3 regions of the Shewanella sp. GD04112 genome follow, and region 3 is predicted to be linked to each of the others. Evidence: predicted binding sites of a transcription regulator. Region 3 holds the regulator's gene; each other region holds the start of a gene.
The links. Region 3 encodes sigma-54, which starts transcription at its own class of promoters, with help from an activator protein. Its sites were predicted from a motif close to GTTGGCACGNNNNTNGNNT; they were not measured.
Positions count from the first base shown of each region.

Region 1 (6,670 bases), 600 kb from region 3:
TGTTATACCAGAGAGACTGGTTTTGTTCCATGACTGCGCCCACGCTCTGCATACCCAAGGTTTGCTTGTCGTAGCCATTTGCTTGGCTATCTAAATTCAGTAGCATGGGCTGAATATCTAAATGGAAATGGCTAAAGGTATGCCTAAAACCGATTAATGGTTCGAGTTGTGCGGCGTGATAACCCTGGGCCTCAAGCTCTGCATTGAGTGCGGCTTGAGTACTAAATTCGGGGAAGCACCAGAGTCCGCCCCAAATGCCGGCAGGAGGGCGCTTAGCCAAGAAGACTTGGTTATCTTTGAGTAAAACCAACATCCAAGCGGCTTTCTCTGGGATAGTTTTCTTAGGCTTTTTACCGGGGAACTCAGTTTGTCTTCCCATTAATTGAGCTTTGCAATCAATAGCCACTGGGCAAGCGGCACAATTGGGTTTGCTGCGAGTACAAATACTGGCACCAATATCCATCATGGCTTGGTTATATTTTTGAATATCCTGCTCTGGCGTTAACTGCTCGGTTAATTGCCAGAGTTGTTCTTCCACAGGTTTTTGACCGGGCCAGCCCGCAATCGCGCCATGTCTTGCTAATACGCGCTTAACATTGCCATCAAGGATCGGATGATGTTGCCCAAGTGATAGGGATAACACTGCACCTGCTGTCGAGCGGCCAATACCTGGCAGCGCTAACACTTGCTCAAAGTCTGTTGGAAATTGCCCCTGATACAGATCGCGAACCATCTTAGCGGCTTTATGTAGATTGCGAGCTCTGGCGTAATAACCAAGCCCAGTCCAATGATGCAGTACTTCATCATCCGGCGCGTTAGCGAGGGCTAACACATCGGGGAAACGTGCCATAAAACGCTGGTAATAGGGGATTACAGTCGCTACCTGAGTTTGTTGCAACATAATCTCTGAAACCCATACGCGATATGGGGTTTTATCTTGCTGCCAAGGGAGGGTTTTACGACCGTGGGTGTCGTACCAATTAACGATACGTGTAGCAAAGGAGGCTGTAGATTTCATCGGCGCAGTGTAGCGGGAGATTGGTTGGCAAACAAGTAACACCCCATCGAAAAATCGGCCTAGATTCGCTCTCTAGGATAATCTTGTTATACTTCGCCTCCATTAGTGCTTGCACTGTAAGTTGAACTTTGGATAATGCCCTTCTTTTTAGATGGTGTTGTCCACGAGACGAGGCAAAAATGAGCGAAGTCACTACCGCTGAATTTAATGAAGAAGGCAAGTATCTGCGTAAGATCAGAAGCTTTGTCCTAAGAGAAGGTCGTTTGACTAAAGGTCAAGCGCAAGCCATTGAGACTCAGTGGCCAACAATGGGCTTAGATTACAGCCCAACACCATTAAACCTGACCGAAGTGTTTGGTCGCGAAGCCGATACCGTACTGGAAATTGGTTTCGGCATGGGCGCCTCTTTAGTACAAATGGCGCAAGAAGCTCCAGAGCAGAACTTTATCGGTATTGAAGTCCATAAGCCTGGCGTGGGTTCATGCTTAAGTGACGCTGCCGCTGCTGGGGTGACTAATCTTCGCGTGTATCACCATGATGCAATGGAAGTGTTAGAACATGCTATCGCCGATGGCAGTCTTGCTCGCGTGCAGTTGTTCTTCCCCGATCCTTGGCATAAAAAGCGCCACCACAAGCGCCGTATCGTGCAGGCCGAATTTGCTGAGCTTATCCGCCGCAAACTAAAGATTGGCGGCGTGTTCCATATGGCAACCGACTGGGAAAACTACAGCGAGCATATGCTGGAAGTGATGAATGCGGCCAATGGTTACAAAAACCAATCCGCCGATGGTACCGTGGTGCCGCGCCCAGATCATCGCCCACTGACTAAATTTGAAGCCCGCGGTCATCGCCTCGGCCATGGTGTGTGGGATCTGATGTTTGAGCGTATCGCTTAACATCTTTTATGGATTTTATTTTTTAACACAACGGGGAAAATCACTATGGCAAAGAATCGTAGCCGTCGTTTACGTAAGAAAATGCGCGTTGATGAATTCCAAGAGTTAGGTTTTGACATTACTTGGACCTTCGATGCATCTGTCTCTGAAGCCGATATTGATGCAACAGTCGATAAGTTTATCGATGAAGTCATTGAAGCCCGTAAGTTAGGTTTCCACGGCGGTGGTCATATCGAGTGGGAAGGTATTATTGCTACCCAAACTATCGGTAAGTGTACCGAAGAAGATGTTGCTGCAGTGAAGGCTTTCTGGGCGGGTCAAAAAGTGACTCAACTTGAAGTTAGCGATCTGTACGATATCTGGTGGAGTTAATGCCAGAACAGGCGTTATTAGAGGAAGTGGTCGACAAAGTTCGGCCCTTGCTCGGCCAAGGAAAGGTTGCTAATTATATCCCTGCGCTCGCCAATGTTGATGCTGGTAAACTGGGCATTGCTGTGACCACAATTGACGGTGAAACCATAGGCGCAGGCGATTACCTTGAGCCATTTTCAATTCAAAGTATTTCTAAAGTTTTCAGCTTAACCTTAGCGCTAACTTTATATGAAGAAACCGAAATTTGGAGCCGCGTCGGTAAAGAACCCTCGGGACACTCCTTCAATTCACTAGTCCAAGTTGAACTCGAGCGGGGTAAACCTCGCAATCCCTTTATTAATGCTGGCGCGTTAGTTATCGCTGACTTATTACAGAGCCGTTTAGGGGCGCCTAAGCATCGGATGTTGGAATTGGTCAGGGCGCTGAGTCAAAACGATAAAGTCTGTTTCGACAAGCAAGTGGCGGATTCTGAATATCAGCATAGTGCTCGCAATGCGGCCATCGCTTATCTGATGAAATCCTTCGGTAATTTTCAAGGCGATGTCGATACAGTGCTGCGCACTTATTTTCATTATTGCGCCTTAAAAATGAATTGCGCCGACCTATCGCGGGCGATGTTGTACTTAGCCAACCGTGGTAAAACCTTAGATGGCACTGAACTTATTTCGCAGGTGCAGACTCGGCAATTAAATGCCCTGTTAGCAACCTCAGGCTTGTATGACGGCGCAGGTGAGTTTGCCTATCGTGTTGGTATGCCTGGTAAAAGCGGTGTTGGCGGCGGCATTATTGCGGTGATCCCCGGGGAACTCTCGGTCTGCGTTTGGTCACCCGAATTAGACAATCAAGGTAACTCCCTCGCAGGGACGGCGATGCTTGAGCATCTCAGCCAGCGTCTCGGACGTTCAATCTTCTGATTTAACTCTTTTATTAGCACTGTTAGGCTAAATATTAGTGAAATTCACTAATCTGCTCTCGGTGCTAATTTTTATAACTTCATACTAATCATATTGTTACAAAGTTGGCACATCTTCTGCTATTCATCTTTTAGCATGTTAGCTTAGTCGAATTCCTCAGATTAAAGGATGAACAACAATGAAGATAAATACACTATTAACCGGAGTGGCATTATCGGGTGTTATTTTAAGCGCTTCTGGCTTGCAATCAGCACAAGCGAAAACCGAGCCGCAAATCGATGAGCGCTGTGAGGTTTCTCTTAACTATGATGTGAGAGTCGAACCGAAAAAATTAGTGATGAGCGAGAAGGGCGCTGAGAAGTATCGCATCGAGGTCGACAAGTTATACGTTGAAGGCAAGCAGGTAACCTTAACCGACAAACAGAAAAAGCTCGTGAGCCAGTATGCCGATGAGGTGTCGACTCAGGTTCCTGAGGTCATTGAATTAGTCAACGAAGCGGTTGCATTGGCCTCTCAAGCTGTGAGTATGGCCTTAACACCACTGATGGGCGATGCGGCAGGCGCTAAGTTTGATGAGATGATGGCGGGAGTGCAGAAGCGTGTTGATACCGTAGCCTACAAGCAGGGCGATAGTTTTTACCTTGGTGCGACTGAAGAGTCGATGCAAAACACCTTTAACGACGAATTTGATAAGGAAATGGAGCAAATCGTGCAAAACTCCATTGGCACTCTAATGATGAATATCGGCAGCCAAATCCTTGCGGGCGACGGTGAGTCCTTCGAAGCTAAGATGGACGCATTCTCACAAAAAATGGATAGATTAGGCGATGATATTGAGCAGCAAATTGAATCCCAATCTAAGGGGATTGAAGCGAAAGCCGACCGTTTATGTGACCGTTTTGAAAACCTGCTGGTGCTTGAGAATCAACTGCGTAAAGAAGTGCCAGAGTTAGCGCCCTATGTGTTGACTCAAAACACTCACCATGAATTACGTGAATAGTGCTCGGCAGAGTAGCTTAAAACCAACACTGGTTGGAGTCAGGTAATGCCGAGCTAACTGACATCATAAATACAGTGATATAAATGAAAAAGCCCCAGTACGTTAAGTGTCTGGGGCTTTTTCTTGATTCATTTTAGCCAAGCGGAATGATATTAATCTGATTGCTTGCGGCTATTTACTATGGAATATTACATTCTAAAGACTAATGTTTGGTATACTCTTAAAATATAATGAAAAGCTGGCAATTCAGTCAGATAGAACACTCTACTTTAGCGGACTTTTTCGGGCTAAATCTCTACAACGAACCCAATTGCTGTGAGATATTAAGGCATTGAGGGATGCTTCAAGGCATTTGTGCTGCATTCCTATGCTATTCCGAAAGTTAATATCACTGTCGAAACTGCTTAAGGCGACTTTCCATGTTAGAACTGTTAGAACCTATTGCGATTTTTACTCATGTGGCCAGAGCTGGTAGTTTTAGTGCCGCCGCAAGAAGGCTTGGGATCTCTAAATCTAAGGTCAGTACGCAGGTAGCCGATCTCGAACATAGACTCGGTGTTCAACTGATCCAGCGTACCACTCGAAGCTTAAGTCTGACTGAAGCTGGACATTTGTTATATCTGCAAGGTGAAGAGTTGCTTCGCGATGCCGAACAGGCCATTGCTAGCGTGCATAACTTAAACGATGCCACCCGCGGCGTGTTAAAGGTGGGGATTTCCCAGTCCTTTGGTGCTATGCATATTATTCCCGCGCTGCCATCATTTATGGCCAAACACCCTGAACTCGAGCTGCAAGTCAGCTTATTAGATCATAAGGTGGATGTAGTCAGCGAAGGTTTAGACCTATTGTTAACTATGTCTGAGCAGCTTCCCTTGGGTATGGTGGCGCGCCCTTTGATGAAGTGTCAGTTCCTACTCGTTGCCTCGCCTGATTATATTGCTAAACATGGTGAACCGTCGCGTCCAGAGCAATTAGTCGACCATAACTGCTTGGTGTATCAAGGTGAGTGGCATGAGCACAGCATGTGGCAGTTTAAAAAGGGCGATGATTACTGTGAGATAGGTGTCTCTGGTAACTTTAGAGTGGATAACGCTCCCGCTTTAAAATCAGCTGCGATCAGTGGCTTAGGGGTTGTCTATCTTGCCAGTTACTTGATGGAAGATGAAATCGCTAAGGGCACCTTAGTGCCGCTGCTGAGGGATTGGCAACTGACTCATCATTTACCGCTACAGGCCGTTTACCCACGCCGTAAACACTTAGCGCCTAAGGTGAGTGCTTTCATTGAGTTTATTAAAGACCACATTGGTAATCCGCCTTATTGGGACATTCCCTATGCGGAACTCTTCAGTGAACGTCAGTAATTTTGGAAACATTGTTCTTAAAATGCGGTTAATGCATTTTTAGAGAGTTTGATGGTTTTGAAATTCATTTAAAATCAATTATTTGTATCGAGATTAGTTTGTATTTTAGTTTGGTTTTTTAGGGTTCTCTAAAACAGCTTTTTAGTAGGTGTATTGAAGTCTGTTCTTAAATGGATACAATGGTTGCCAGATGATTCGGAATGACCTGAGTCCTACACTTTTACTGGAAATGACCCCTTTTGGTATTAGCGTACAGGTTGGCAGCAATGCAGTTTCGGATCACAGCCAGCAGAAGTTTGCGAACTAAAACAATGTTGGCTTTTAAACCATCATCCTAGTTTTTGGTTTACCTCAGCTCATTAGGCTGAGGTAATTTTTTTCTGATGGTTGAGTGCGGGAAACGAGTTTTGTCTCTCTGTACCCTAAAGTCACACCGAGTGTTAGCTACTTGCTTAATACATCAAATATAGTGACCCACAGTGAGATAGGGTTTTATGACCAAGTCGGTGATAAATCCAATAAAAAAGCCACTTAATAGTGGCTTTTTTATTGGCTGCGATTTAAGGATTTTATTGGCAAGGCGTTCAAGGGAGGCTAGCGTTAGCCTCCCACGGTTTCAAGTTTAGGCTTTGTTAACGCTAGCAATCCATTGATCGACTTGCTCTTCCAGTACATCTAAAGGCAGCGCGCCATTTGCCAAGACTAAAGTATGGAAATCCCGGATATCAAACTTATCACCCAGTTGTTTTTCCGCCTTGTGTCTTAACTCGAGTAACTTAATCATTCCAACTTTATAGGCAGTAGCTTGTGATGGCATAACGATATGACGTTCGACCATTTTCTTCGCATCGGATGTTGCGTTAGGGGTATTATCGACGTAATAAGCTATCCCTTGTTCGCGGGTCCATTTTTTTGCGTGGATCCCGGTATCGACCACTAAACGACAAGCTCGCCATAACTCCATCGCCAGTCGACCAAAATCGGAGTAAGGGTCGGCATATAAGCCCATCTCCTTCGGGAAAGACTCACTGTAGAGCCCCCAACCTTCGATATAGGCGGTATAGCCACCGAACTTACGGAACTTAGGAATATCCTTTAGCTCCTGTGAG
Region 1 is NZ_JAOEAL010000001.1:1,383,519-1,390,188, forward strand. It holds gene mutY (A/G-specific adenine glycosylase) at 1-1,018, opposite strand, end outside; gene trmB (tRNA (guanosine(46)-N7)-methyltransferase TrmB) at 1,198-1,914, shown strand; gene N7386_RS06135 (YggL family protein) at 1,960-2,286, shown strand; gene glsB (glutaminase B) at 2,286-3,200, shown strand; gene N7386_RS06145 (YggN family protein) at 3,379-4,200, shown strand; gene N7386_RS06150 (LysR family transcriptional regulator) at 4,620-5,561, shown strand; gene N7386_RS06155 (DUF885 domain-containing protein) at 6,184-6,670, opposite strand, start outside.
Region 1: a site for sigma-54 is predicted at 3,304-3,322, ahead of N7386_RS06145 (YggN family protein). Genes of this name have one in related genera too.

Region 2 (6,670 bases), 690 kb from region 3:
TCTCCACAGGGACTCGAACCCCGATCGGCCGCTTAGGAGGCGGCTGCTCTATCCTGTTGAGCTATGAAGAGACGAGAGTGATTATACTGGTTTTATCTGTGATTAAAAGGCTTATGATTTAGTTGCTTAAATCTTAATCGCGATGTCGTTTATCTGTACATTGTAAACTGCATTTTGGTCAACGAGTACGGCTGTTGCACTTTCTTCACTCACTTGTTCAATTTGCACTGTTGCTCGGCTTTTGGTAGCAATGGCACGCATTTCATTGAGTCTATCTGGTAAATTGCGTTGTAACACCACTTGGAACTTATCGCCAACTCTAATGCCATGTTTTCGGCCTAGGTTGAGGATAATCCGGTCTCCTTGACGACTGACAACTTGCCCAAGTAGTGGTCTACAGTTGAGCGTGTTATCAATATCGCGAGTCGCTTCTTGCAGCAGTTGGCTGATATTTTTGCCGTAGGATGAACGCCAAAATCTATCACTATTGGGGGCAACAATGGCTTGTTCCTCAAATTCCCACCGAGCCGATGTGCTGTAGGTTTTGTTCCATACTTCTTCACCGCTAATGCCGTGATAAAGGCTAAGCTTTAATTGGAACTGCCTTTGTGGCGCTTCATCCCACCATCCCATAAAGGTGGCTTTTACTGGCTCGGTTGAAATATCAATAATTTGCGGTAATAAAATGTATTGGCTATCGGTAATTTCACTCAGCCAACTCGGAAGTCTATAGCCGCGGATATCGACCAATTCTTGTGCGATATCAAGCCGTTCTTTGGCATGGATATGGCTAAAACCAGTAGATGAGTAGCCATCAATACTATTACCCAGTTTCTCGGAGATGACTTCTTCAAATCCCGATAATTGTCCGTAGCGTAACTGTGCTCGGTCTTTTATTTGCGCTTGGGGAATTAAGATGGCGGCCTTTAATTGGCCTGCCGGGCATTGCTGGGTTGGATCATCATTGAGATCGAGCCTGAGGGATACATAGATTTTATTGCCTTGAATACGCTCGCTCACCAATTGAATGCTAATCGCCTGGGCATAACGATTAATCGCAAAGCTGTTTTGCGTTAAGTTGCCGTTAGTCGTTTGCTGTTCGCTGGTGATTTGGATACCGGTACTGAGCGTGGCATAACTCACCGCTTGATTGATGGCTTCTTCACGTGCTTGGGCGATGTTGCCATTGGTGATCACCGCTTCTCCACTGGCCTCGACCCATTCGGCGTTTGCCTGTGCAGCAAATAGCAGTAGGCTGCTGATTATGAGCAAGTTCTTTCTTAGTATGTTCATCAATAAGCCCTTAACTAAAATTGCTAGGATGAGTCAGTTTACTGGCGGTGCTTTATGGCTCCAAGCAAATTGTATGCCTGATTTATCGTGGTATAGGGATAAAGTTATCAATAGATTTGTCGATAATCTGAAGAGTTCATTAAGCGCAATATTTTGACTTGGTCTAATACTTGCTTGCTTTATGGCAAAGATTGCGGCTCCCACTGGGCCACATTGATACTGATGACGAGGTTACTTCTATGCTTAAGCGTGCATTCATTCCTCTGGCACTGTTAGTGCTGGTTGGGTGTGCGACTAAACCCGTGGCACCGCCCAAACCTAGCTTAGCTGACGGCAATGGTTTGCCGCCTACGGCGACAATTAATCATCTCGCGCAGCGCATTGTGACTGAGCTAGTCAAGCAGAATGATGCCTTGCGTCCCGACCAACCTATCGTTGTTGCCACGCCTGTGTTAGTGGGGAATTTGAGTAGCACCAATGCGCTGGCGCAGCAGCTCCAGCAAGGGCTCATGACGTCTTTGCATAGCTTTATGTTTAATGTGGTGGATTTGAATTTAGGTGATGGGCTGAATGTGACGGCTGATGGCGATTTTATTTTGACGCGCGATTGGCAAAAGCTTTCGACCAACTTACCCGTTGACCATATTGTGGTATCGACGATGAGTCCCACGACTAATGGCATGGCAATCAACACACGAATTGTCACCCTGAGTAATAACCGTGTGGTCTCAGCCTCTCAAACTTATGTGACCCAAAAAGAGTTGAGTAATTACATGCAGCCTTCAGAGCAAGTTATCTCTCAGGATGGGATTTTATACCGCCAGTCGAGCCCTGGTATGAATGAAGTGCGAGTGCTAGGAGATGGAAAATGAAACGCTACCTATTCATTGTTGCGGCGCTCCTACTAACAGGGTGTGCTGCCAAAGATAAATATGTTCAGTGGGAAGATGTACCGCCAAGCAGTTTTCCTAAGCTGACGGCCATAGGTTATGCCCCGCTTGCGACTCAACCGGCTAAAGAGCAGTCCCAACGAGTATTGATGGCGATGCAGGCCTCAAAAATTGTGGCTTATCGTGAACTGGCTGAACAAGTGTATGGACAAAAGATCACCGCCAATAGCAGTGTCAGTGATTGGATGCTGACAGATGACAATGTTAAAGCTTCTGTGACTGGGGTGATCCGCGGCGCGAGAGTGGTAAAAAGCTATCCGGCAGGGGATCACTATGTCACTGAGTTGGAGCTTGATTTTGCCAAGGTATGGCAAATTTACCAACAGCAGAGCCGCCCACAAAGAATTAAAGACGTTACCTATTTTTAGCACTAGGGCAGGGTGACTAGTCCTTGCAGTACCAATAAACAAAAGCCGCACTCAGTTTTAGCGCGGCTTTTTTTATATCCCGTTTACTATTTACTGCTCGACTTATGCTTTTAAATCATTGCCTAAGCTAGAAAGGGTCGAAGTTCTGCCTTTATCGTTATAAGTCAGAGTGGTCGCGTTTCGGCTCGCCTGTAAGGCTTGGGCAAAACGGTTTAGACTCGCCAAATTCATCTCGATGAGACTGGCATTTTGAGCGTTAAGATCCTTACATTCGGCAAGGGCCTCTTTTACGGCGGCCATTTTATGGGATAGTTCTACTTGCGAGGAGAGTAAGGATTTATCGCTGTGATTGGCCAGTAAGTCATCGTTGGCCTTGAGTTCTTGCAGGCATGTTGATTTTTGCTCCGCAAGCGATAAAAGCAAATCGGCGTTTTGGTCAACCAAAGCGCCTTTTTCCTTAAGAATAATCTGTTTAAGAACAGCCAAATGGGCGTGTTGTTGATCTACCAGTTTAGCTATTTCTGTCATAGTTACTCTTTATTGAGGTCATTCAATTCAGCTTCGAAGCTGGCAATGTTGGCCGCCAACTTTTCGGGATCAATTTTATAGCGACCTTCGGCAATCGCTTGCTTAATTTCAGCGACTTTCTTTTGGTCGACTTCAGGTAGGCTGGCCATTTTGGTTTGAGCTCCTTGTAGCTGTTGAGCTTGAGCCGTAATGACAACAGAGTCACCTTTTTGTTGAGTCGATTTGGCCGCAACCTGAGTCGATTGCTCGCTTTCACTGCTCTTTTTAGTACTGTTTGAACGGACTTGCGCGGCCGCTCCGGCGTTAAATTTGCTAATATCAATTGCCATTTTAGGCTCCAGCGTCGTGTATACGGGATTTCTTAACTGGGGTATCGGCAGCCCAACGAAAAGCTTTAGCTTATTTTACATTCTAACTTCGACTTCGCCAATGGCTGTGACTATAGCATCTAGTTCCTTGTTTGAGCTGCTATTTTTGACCCTAATTTGGTCACCAATATTACCATCTTGCAGTGCTTCACCCACGGTTTTTAGCACAAAATTACTGGAACGGACATAAATCGACACTGAATCATTCTTACAGACAAAGCAAAGGTTGTTGGCAAAAATGGGAAAATTTTTGGCAACACGGCGTTTAACCCGTACGCCTGAAAGTTGGCTGGTATCGCTAAATTGCATTCCGCGTAAACTATTTTGATCAATATAACGGATTTCAACCTGAGTCGGACTGATTAACTCCCCTGGCGCCAGTGTTTCGCTGGCAACGACCACAGGGAACAGAATATCAACACGCACCGACATAAAAATCTGCCAAGGGTAGGCCAAATCAGGTGTATCACAGCTGACTTTTACTGTGTTGTTGCGGCTGATTTCCCTATCGGATGCTAGTTCAACTTTTATTGGGGATGCGCATTGTGCTGGCAGTAGTCGGTTGTCGATAGGTTGGGGAGCGATTTCCACTTTGGCATTCGCTGGCACTGAAATCTTTTCATTAATAAGGGCTTTAGCTAACTCTGATATCGCCGATACGCTAGGTACCTCGGGAGCTGCATTGGCCGCCGAGGTGAGAAATAATGCGATAACACATAAAAAATATACTAAATTTACTTTCATAATGAAGAGACTAGCTTGTAACGCCAGAATGCACCTATACTTTTATCAAACGTGAAACTGTCCTGTGTCGTTAAGGCCAAAATTTCGTGTCAGAAGTTTGACTCAGTTTCAACTATGGTTATGGATAACAAGACGCAAGCAATTAATATGCCTATACTCAAACGAGTTTTATGGCCGTACATAAACAGAACAACAAGGCAGAGTTATGTCGAGTATTCTTGATTCAGTCAACAAACGCACCCAACTCGTAGGTCAAAACCGACTAGAACTATTGCTATTTAAGTTGAATGGTCGTCAACGTTTTGGGATTAACGTATTCAAAGTGAAAGAGGTTCTGCAGTGTCCACCATTAACGGCCTTGCCTAAACTTAATCCCTACGTCAAAGGGGTGGCACATATTCGCGGAACGACCATTTCAGTGATCGATTTAAGTGCCGCAACTGGCGGACGTCCGCTCGCGAGTACCGAAAATTGCTTTATTATCATTTCAGAATATAACCGCAGCGTGCAAGGTTTCTTGGTCAGTTCAGTTGAACGTATCATCAACATGAATTGGGAAGCTATTATGCCGCCACCGCAAGGTGCTGGCCGTTATTCCTATTTGACGGCGGTGACTGAAATTGAAGGCGAGTTAGTCGAAATTCTCGATGTTGAAAAGATTCTTGATGAAATCTCCCCAGTAAAAACCGCGATTAGTGAAGAAGTCAATGAGCAGCTCACTATCGATAGAAGTCAGCATTATCACATCATGGTGATTGATGATTCGGCTGTGGCTCGTAAACAGATTATTCGCGCGTTGGAATCATTAAACTTACAGATTGATACGGCAAAAGATGGCCGCGAGGCATTGGACAAGTTAAAGGCGATTGCTGGTGAAATGAACAATGTCGCCGAAGAGATCCCATTAATTATTTCTGATATCGAAATGCCTGAAATGGATGGTTATACCTTAACGGCAGAAATCCGCGACGATCCAAAACTTAAGCATATTAAGGTCGTTTTACATACCTCACTCAGCGGCGTGTTCAACCAGGCCATGGTGCAAAAAGTAGGCGCCAACGACTTTATCGCGAAATTCAATCCTGATGAATTAGCGGCAGCAGTGAACAAGCATTTAAGTTTGTAGTGAAAGTGTGGGTTAGTGCCTAGTAGCGCTTTACGCTATAATCTAGCCCTTATTACATGATTGTTGGCACTTATTTGGGTGCTTGCTATAGGATCTAGGACGTGAATGTGCCTGACAAATCACTCGCTGAAGCCGAATATAATCAATTTAGGTTGTTCCTAGAACAACACAGCGGCATCGTACTGGGGGAAAATAAACAATACCTAGTACGTAGCCGTCTTGCTCCCTTGATGGGCAAATATAATCTGCCTTCGTTATCCGATGTGGTAAAACATTCGATGAAGCCCACGGAGCGAGCCTTACGGGCAGAAGTGATCGACGCCATGACTACCAATGAAACCTTATGGTTTCGTGACCGTTATCCGTTTGAGTTGCTCAATAATGTGTTGTTACCTGAATACAGTAAGTTGGGGCGTCCATTAAAAATATGGTCCGCTGCCTGCTCGTCTGGCCAAGAGCCTTATTCGTTGGCAATGACTATCTTAGAATATCAACAGAAGAAGCCGGGAGCTTTGCCGGGCGGCGCCTCGATTCAAGCAACCGATCTTTCACCTTCGATGTTGGAACGTTGCAAAAATGCCGAATACGATAGTTTGGCGCTAGCGCGTGGTTTATCCGAGGAACGTAAGCGCCAGTTTTTTGATGCTTTGCCCTCTGGCAACATGCGAGTTAAGGATAACGTTAAGCGTTTAGTCAATTTTCGCGCCCATAACTTACTTGAGAGTTACACCTTACTCGGCAAGTTCGACATTATCTTCTGTCGAAATGTGCTGATCTATTTTGCCCCAGAGGCAAAAGCAAAAATTTTGCGGCAATTCGCTGCCGCTTTAAATCCGAAGGGCATACTCTTTCTCGGCGCGTCAGAGTCGATTGCGGGTCTGACGGATGAATTTGATATGGTTCGTTGCAACCCGGGTATCTATTACCAGAAAAAGACTTAATATTATGATATTAAATAAAAATTACCGACATGAGTCGGTAATTTTTTACCCCGTCAAACCCCTTTTCTACACATTTCTGATAGTTTCTGTTTTTTGGCACATGAATTGCTTTGTTCCCGTGAGAGTCACGATGGAGGCAATTTTATGGCGATTAATTTTGATAAGGCACTAGGTGTGCACCAATTTACTTTGGGGATACGTGCCGAGCGTGCCGAAGTAATTTCAAGCAACATCGCAAACGCCGATACGCCACATTATAAAGCCCGTGACGTCGATTTTTCTGCGGCCTTAAATATTGCGAAAACCCAGCAACAGCAACGCAATAGCCTTGAGATGACAGGCGATGAGCAGC
Region 2 is NZ_JAOEAL010000001.1:1,477,026-1,483,695, forward strand. It holds tRNA gene N7386_RS06550 (tRNA-Arg) at 1-71, opposite strand, end outside; gene N7386_RS06555 (flagellar assembly protein FlgT) at 127-1,293, opposite strand; gene N7386_RS06560 (FlgO family outer membrane protein) at 1,533-2,165, shown strand; gene N7386_RS06565 (LPP20 family lipoprotein) at 2,162-2,611, shown strand; gene N7386_RS06570 (flagellar protein FlgN) at 2,714-3,139, opposite strand; gene flgM (flagellar biosynthesis anti-sigma factor FlgM) at 3,142-3,468, opposite strand; gene flgA (flagellar basal body P-ring formation chaperone FlgA) at 3,544-4,251, opposite strand; gene N7386_RS06585 (chemotaxis protein CheV) at 4,457-5,377, shown strand; gene N7386_RS06590 (protein-glutamate O-methyltransferase CheR) at 5,479-6,318, shown strand; gene flgB (flagellar basal body rod protein FlgB) at 6,463-6,670, shown strand, end outside.
Region 2: a site for sigma-54 is predicted at 4,388-4,406, ahead of flgA (flagellar basal body P-ring formation chaperone FlgA). Genes of this name have one in related genera too.

Region 3 (6,670 bases):
CTTGTAAGCTGTCTGAGGCTTCTACAGGCATGTTTCCTCCAAGGTGGTGACGGTGGATGGGTGGCGTTTGGCTGTTGAGGACTAAGCCAAAGCGCAGCAGTATATTGTAATTGAGCGCACGGGAGGGCGTCGAGTCACAAATGTGTTTTACTGGTATAAGGTGCTGAAATCAAAACCAAACAGGGTACTGAATAACGGCAGGGAGCATCGAGGTGAGATGTCGGGGCTATTAGCAGGCTTCGTCGAACTTAGCGTCGATAAGCGCGCAAATGGCATTGAGCGCAGGCTCGGCATCTGGGCCTTCGGCAATCAGGGTAATGGTTTTACCCATGCCTGTTTCTAGCATAAGTAACCCTAAAACACTGGCGGCAGAGGCCTGTTTTTCACCTTGGATCAGAGTAATGCTGGCATCAAACTCAGACGCAAGCACCACGAGCTTAGTGGCGGCGCGGGCATGTAAACCAAGCTTATTGCAGATGGTGACTTGGCGCTCAAGCTTTGGCATGACTTAACTCTCGGTGTCGGGCATTCACTTTGTGTTTGCCGTTGCTAAAGCGTTTAGCCAGTTGTTCGGCCACGTAAACCGATCTGTGTTGACCACCAGTACAGCCGATGGCGATGGTCAGATAGCTGCGGTTATTACGCTCTAAGTGGGGTAACCAAGTCTCGAGTAAATTCTCGATTTGCCAGATGAACTTATTGACCAGTGGCTGGCGATTTAAAAACTCTGCCACAGGTTCATCTAAACCTGTGAGGGGGCGCAACTCGGGTTCCCAGTGGGGGTTGGGTAAAAAGCGCACATCAAACATAAAGTCGGCTTCGGTTGGCATACCATGCTTAAAACCGAAAGACTCGAAGTTGATCACCAGTTCCTTATCGACACTGCCAAGCAGGATTTGCCGTACTTGGTCGCTGAGTTCATAGATATTCAGATTCGAGGTATCTATGTAGTGATCCATCTGCTGTGACAGGGGCTCGAGCAACTTGCCTTCAAGCTTAATGGCTTCCTGCAGTGATACTCGGCTCTTAGATAAGGGATGTAAGCGCCGAGTCTCGCTGTAGCGCTTTAGCAGTACTTTATCGCTGGAGTTTAAGAAGAAGCTGGTAAGTTCAGTGCCCTCTGGCAGGCTAGCAAGCTGTTTGACGAGTACCTTGTCTTGCTCCGGCAGGTTACGCACGTCGACGCTGATGGCGACGAGATCGTTACTGCCCTTGAGCTGTTCGAGTAAGCTGCCAATCAGCGGCAAAGGAAGATTATCGACACAATAGTAGCCGAGATCTTCCAGCACTCTTAGTGCGACCGATTTGCCTGAGCCTGAGCGCCCTGACACTATGACCAGTTTCATCCAGTGATTACCTGATAGAGTTCCGTTTCATCATGCGTCTTGCGCAATTGCTTCAATATTTGCTTGTCGCTGAGCTTTTCAGCCATGCAGGACAAAGTGCTTAAGTGCTGTTGACATTGGTCAGCAGGCACTAGCAGCGCAAATAAAATGTCGACAGGTTGTTTATCGATAGCATCAAAGGCTATCGGCTCCTCACATTTCACCAATATGGCTATGGGTTGTGTTATATCGGTTAATCGACCATGTGGAATGGCGATGCCGTTACCTATACCTGTGCTCCCCATCTTTTCGCGCGCCACTAGGCTTTCGAAGATCTCTTGAGATGAGAGGGTGGGGTACTGGGCAGCGGCTAAGTCGCTGATAAGTTCCAGTACCTTTTTCTTACTGCCCGGAGTGGCGCAGGTCGTGCATTCCGGCCGCAGTATGGTACGAAGTTCCATTGCTAGTGTTTTGTTAACTTCTCTTTGTGTTTAATAACCTGACGATCAAGCTTGTCGATCAGGACGTCTATGGCAGCATACATATCTGCATGCTCTGAAGTCGCGAAGACTTCACCACCGGTGAGGTTTATTCTCGCTTCGGCAATTTGTTGCATTTTCTCAACATTGAGCACAACGTGCACATTATTGATCTGTTCGAAATGACGTTCAAGTTTTGAAAACTTTTCCTCAACATAAGCCCGTAACGATTCAGTAATCTCGATATGGTGTCCACTCAGGTTTATTTGCATATAAACGTCCTCCGATTTCCACTTTAGGCTATAAACTTTTACGCTGATTGGAAGGGGGAATAAGCATCGCCTCTCGGTACTTCGCAATGGTTCTGCGCGCAACGTTAATTCCCTGTTCTGCCAGAAGTTGTGCCATCTTGCTGTCGCTTAATGGTTTTTTCTGGTTTTCCGCTGCAACCAGTTTCTTAATGAAGGCTCTGATTGCCGTGGATGAGCACTCACCGCCATCATCAGTCCCGACGTGGCTTGAGAAGAAATATTTTAGTTCAAAAAGTCCCTTTGGGGTATGCATGTATTTTTGTGTGGTCACCCGTGAAATGGTGGACTCATGCATCTCTACCGCCTCGGCGATATCGTTTAGGACCATAGGTTTCATGGCTTCTTCACCGTATTCGAAGAAGCCCTGTTGATATTGCACTATGCAGTTTGCCACCTTGAGCAGTGTTTCGTTACGGCTTTCAAGGCTTTTGATAAACCACTTGGCTTCTTGCAGATGCCCGCGGATAAATTGGCTATCGGCTTGGCTTTTAGTGCTGCGTGCCATGGCTGCATATTGTTGATTAACATTGATTTTTGGCATGCAGTCCGGGTTTAACTCGACCACCCAGCGGCCATTTTTCTTCGATACCGACACATCGGGGATGACATATTCTTCATCAACAGGGGTGATGAGTAAGCCGGGGCGAGGGTTTAAGGTTTGGATGAGGGCAATGCTATCGCGCAGATCATCTTCCTTAAGCTTGGTCTTACGCATTAACAATCTAAAGTCGCGGGCGGCGATCAGATCTAAATGATCTTTGATCAACATGCGGGCGTTTTCGAGGTGTGGAGTATCCGGCGCAAAGTGGGAGAGTTGGATAAGCAGACATTCGCTTAAATCCCTTGCGGCGACACCAACGGGATCGAAGTGTTGAATGCGCTTGAGTACGGCTTCGACTTCATCCAGTTCTATCTCTGGATTGCCCATGGCCTCGAGGATATCTTCAGTACTTTGAGTGAGATAACCCTGATCGTCGATGGCATCAATAATCGCGGTGGCGATGGCTAAATCGGTTTCAGAGAAGGGCGTGAGGTTTTTCTGCCATTCTAAATGTTCGTACAGGCCTTCACTGGTTTCCCCTTGGAAGGGCATGTCATCTTCACGGCTGGCGCCAGCACCTGAGTTTGGTGATGCGGTAAAGACTTCATCCCAAGTGGTGTCCATGGGGAGTTCTTCGGGCAGGGATTCTTTGGTCAGCGACTCGGCAATGTCTACGGTGGAATTGTCTTGTTCCTGTGGCTGAGCTGTCGTTTCGCTAAAGTCGGTATCGGCGATATCTTGCTTACGTTCGGTAGGCGCGTCGAATTGCTCCTCTTCCAGCTCGAGAAGAGGATTAGAGTCTAAGGCTTGCTGGATCTCTTGCTGCAGTTCCAATGACGACAATTGCAACAGACGAATGGCCTGTTGAAGTTGTGGCGTCATGGTTAACTGTTGACCCAGTTTGAGCTGGAGTGACGCTTTCATGTTACCGCTGATCCCTACGTTATTATTTTGAATTTAGGCCGCTTGTTATCATATTGATGGTGCTGATAAGCCAAAATTCAAGGCTAATTGGCTCTGTTTAAGTAACTATAGCCTGAATTGTTCACCTAAGTACACAGCCCTAACTTGCTGATTGTCTAAGATCTCTGCGGGAGTTCCTTCGGCAATCAGGTTTCCGTGACTGACAATGTAAGCATGTTCACAGACGTCTAAGGTTTCGCGCACATTGTGGTCTGTGATCAGTACCCCAAGGCCTCGGCTCTTGAGTTGTTCGATGATTTTCTTGATATCGATAACCGAAATCGGGTCGACACCGGCGAAGGGTTCATCGAGCAGAATAAACTTAGGATTGGCCGCTAAGGCGCGGGCAATTTCGACGCGGCGACGTTCACCGCCCGATAACGACATGCCTTGGCTATCGCGAATATGGGTGATATGGAACTCTTCGAGCAGATGTTCCAGCTCTTCTTCGCGTTGATCGCGATTGAGCTCTTTACGGGTTTGCAGTACCGCCATGATATTGTCGTGCACGGTCAGCTTGCGAAAGATACTGGCTTCCTGTGGCAGGTAACCAATGCCTTTGCGGGCGCGCAGGTGCATAGGATCGGCAGTTAAATCATCATCGTCGATAAAGATATGGCCTTTATCACTTTTGACTAAGCCCACGACCATGTAAAAGGTGGTGGTTTTACCTGCGCCGTTTGGGCCGAGTAGGCCGACGACTTGACCCGTTTTGACCGTCAGACTGACATCTTTCACAACCTGACGACTCTTATAACTCTTAGCGAGATTCTGTGCTTTTAAGGTGATTTGGGTCATTTAGAATCCTGTTTTTTCACAGGTTTGTCCGCTGGCTGATTCTTGAGCTCTTCCTGATAGTTGTCAGGTTGAATAATGGTAATCACGCGATCATCGCCGCTACCCGTGCTCTCAGCGATTAGTTTCTGCTGAATAATATCGTAACGGATAAGGTTACCCGTCACTTGGCTACCCGCTTGGTCTAGGGTCGCTGAGCCTGTTAAGGTCAGGGTGCGGGTCGCCATTTCGTAGCGAATTTCTTTGGCGCTCGCCGAAGCTGGGCGTCCATCGTCGAGAATTTGGCTGTAAGTCGCAGGATTCCCCGTTGCCACTAAAATCTTGCTGTTTTCCCCTTCGGCAGAAAATGCACGTAGTTGATCCGCATGGATTTTAATCGAGCCTTGGGTGACTTCAACCGGACCGAAGAAAATGATCTGGTTGTTTTTAATGTCCGCAGTTTGGCTAACGGCTTTAATTTTCACTTCTTGCTGTAAGTCACCGACCTTGGCGAAGGCGCTCATGCTGGTGATTAGCATTAGGCCGGCAAGTAATATGTTATTTTGCTTCATAGGTTCCTACTACCTGACTGGTCAATTGCACTTCCTGCGCGTTAAGGTCGGCATAAAGGCCTTGCCCTTGAATATTAAAATCTTTCCCTGTGACGTAAATGATGCGGTCAGAGGTCATTATCATAGTGTTGAGATCGAGTTCTAAAAAACTGGTGGACAATGTCTGTATGGGTTCACCAGGGCTGATGGCATCGATAATAACATTATTTTCTAATACAACCTTGCCGGTATCTTTATTGAGTCGACCTTGGTCGGCTCGGATCTGCCATTTTGCTTTACCTTGGTCTGGATAGACAAGATAGACGGGCTCAGTAAAGTCGGTTTGGTTTTTCAGCTCATAGTGTTCCATGTGCTTTGCCGTGACGCGACTGTTAACTTGCCCTTGCTCATTAAACTCAATGCTGCGCAGATCTTCGATAATGTAATCGGGTCTGTCACTGACGTTCAAGCTGTCATCCGTATCGCCACCGCGTTTTTGCTGCACTTGCCAATATAGCACCAGCGCAGTACCAAAAAAGGCGATAATGGCGAGGGTCACACGACTCATATGCTCATCCCATGGGCGGAAGTGAACTTGTTTTGGCTCAATAAGAGCAGATCCGTGAGTTCCCTGAGTGCGCCATGTCCACCATTTAAGTGAGTCACAAAATGGGCGTGTTGGCGGACATAGGGATGCCCATCGGCAACACAGACGGCAAGGCCAACCACATTCATCACCGGCAGGTCGACAATATCATCACCGATATAGGCGACTTCTTCTGGGGTGACATTGTAGAGCGACAACAGCTCTTCATAGGGAACGAATTTATTATCTACGCCCTGATAAATATGGGTCACACCCAGCGCCGTCATGCGGTTTTCAACAATTTTAGACTGACGGCCAGTGATCACCGCCAGATTAAAACCACTGGTCAGTAATGAACGCACACCATAACCATCGCGGGTGTGGAAGGCTTTGAGCTCTTCCCCAGAGTTGCTCAAATAAATGCGGCCATCGGAAAACACTCCGTCCACATCGCAGATCAGCAGTTTAATTTTTTGCGCCCTTTGCCAAACATCGTCGCTGATGGGGCCGTAAAAACCTTGCTGTGGCATTAAATCACTCCCGCTTTAACCATATCGAGCATATTGAGGGCACCGACAGGATGATGTTCTTTATCTATCACTATCAGGCCGTTGATATTTTTGGAATCCATCACTTGCAGCGCCTGCGCCGCTAAAACGTTTTCAGTAATTGTGACACAGTTTCGCGTCATCACATCGGCGATAGGCGTGGTGCGTAGGTTGACTTGGGCATCGATAACCCGGCGAAGGTCGCCGTCGGTAAAGATACCCACGAGTTTGTTCTGTTCATCGATTACCGCCGTCATACCAAGGCCTTTCTTGGAGATCTCATACAGGGCATCGGTAATGCAGATATCGTGTTTAACCAAAGGTAAATCATCGCCGCTGTGCATCACGTTGCTGACTTTAAGCAGCAGCTTACGACCTAAGGCGCCGCCCGGATGGGACATGGCGAAATCTTCCCGGGTAAAGCCTTTAGCTTGCAGCAAAGCAATGGCGATGGCATCGCCCATGACTAAGGTTGCTGTGGTGCTTGAGGTTGGTGCCAGCCCAAGTGGGCAGGCTTCCTCTGGCACTTCAATACATAAATGAATTTTAGAGAGACGCGCCATGGTGGATTCTGGCTTGCCTGTCATGGCAA
Region 3 is NZ_JAOEAL010000001.1:782,642-789,311, forward strand. It holds gene mgtE (magnesium transporter) at 1-31, opposite strand, end outside; gene N7386_RS03435 (HPr family phosphocarrier protein) at 230-505, opposite strand; gene rapZ (RNase adapter RapZ) at 492-1,346, opposite strand; gene ptsN (PTS IIA-like nitrogen regulatory protein PtsN) at 1,343-1,786, opposite strand; gene hpf (ribosome hibernation promoting factor) at 1,789-2,076, opposite strand; gene N7386_RS03455 (RNA polymerase factor sigma-54) at 2,105-3,580, opposite strand; gene lptB (LPS export ABC transporter ATP-binding protein) at 3,686-4,417, opposite strand; gene lptA (lipopolysaccharide transport periplasmic protein LptA) at 4,414-4,965, opposite strand; gene lptC (LPS export ABC transporter periplasmic protein LptC) at 4,952-5,512, opposite strand; gene kdsC (3-deoxy-manno-octulosonate-8-phosphatase KdsC) at 5,509-6,060, opposite strand; gene N7386_RS03480 (KpsF/GutQ family sugar-phosphate isomerase) at 6,060-6,670, opposite strand, start outside.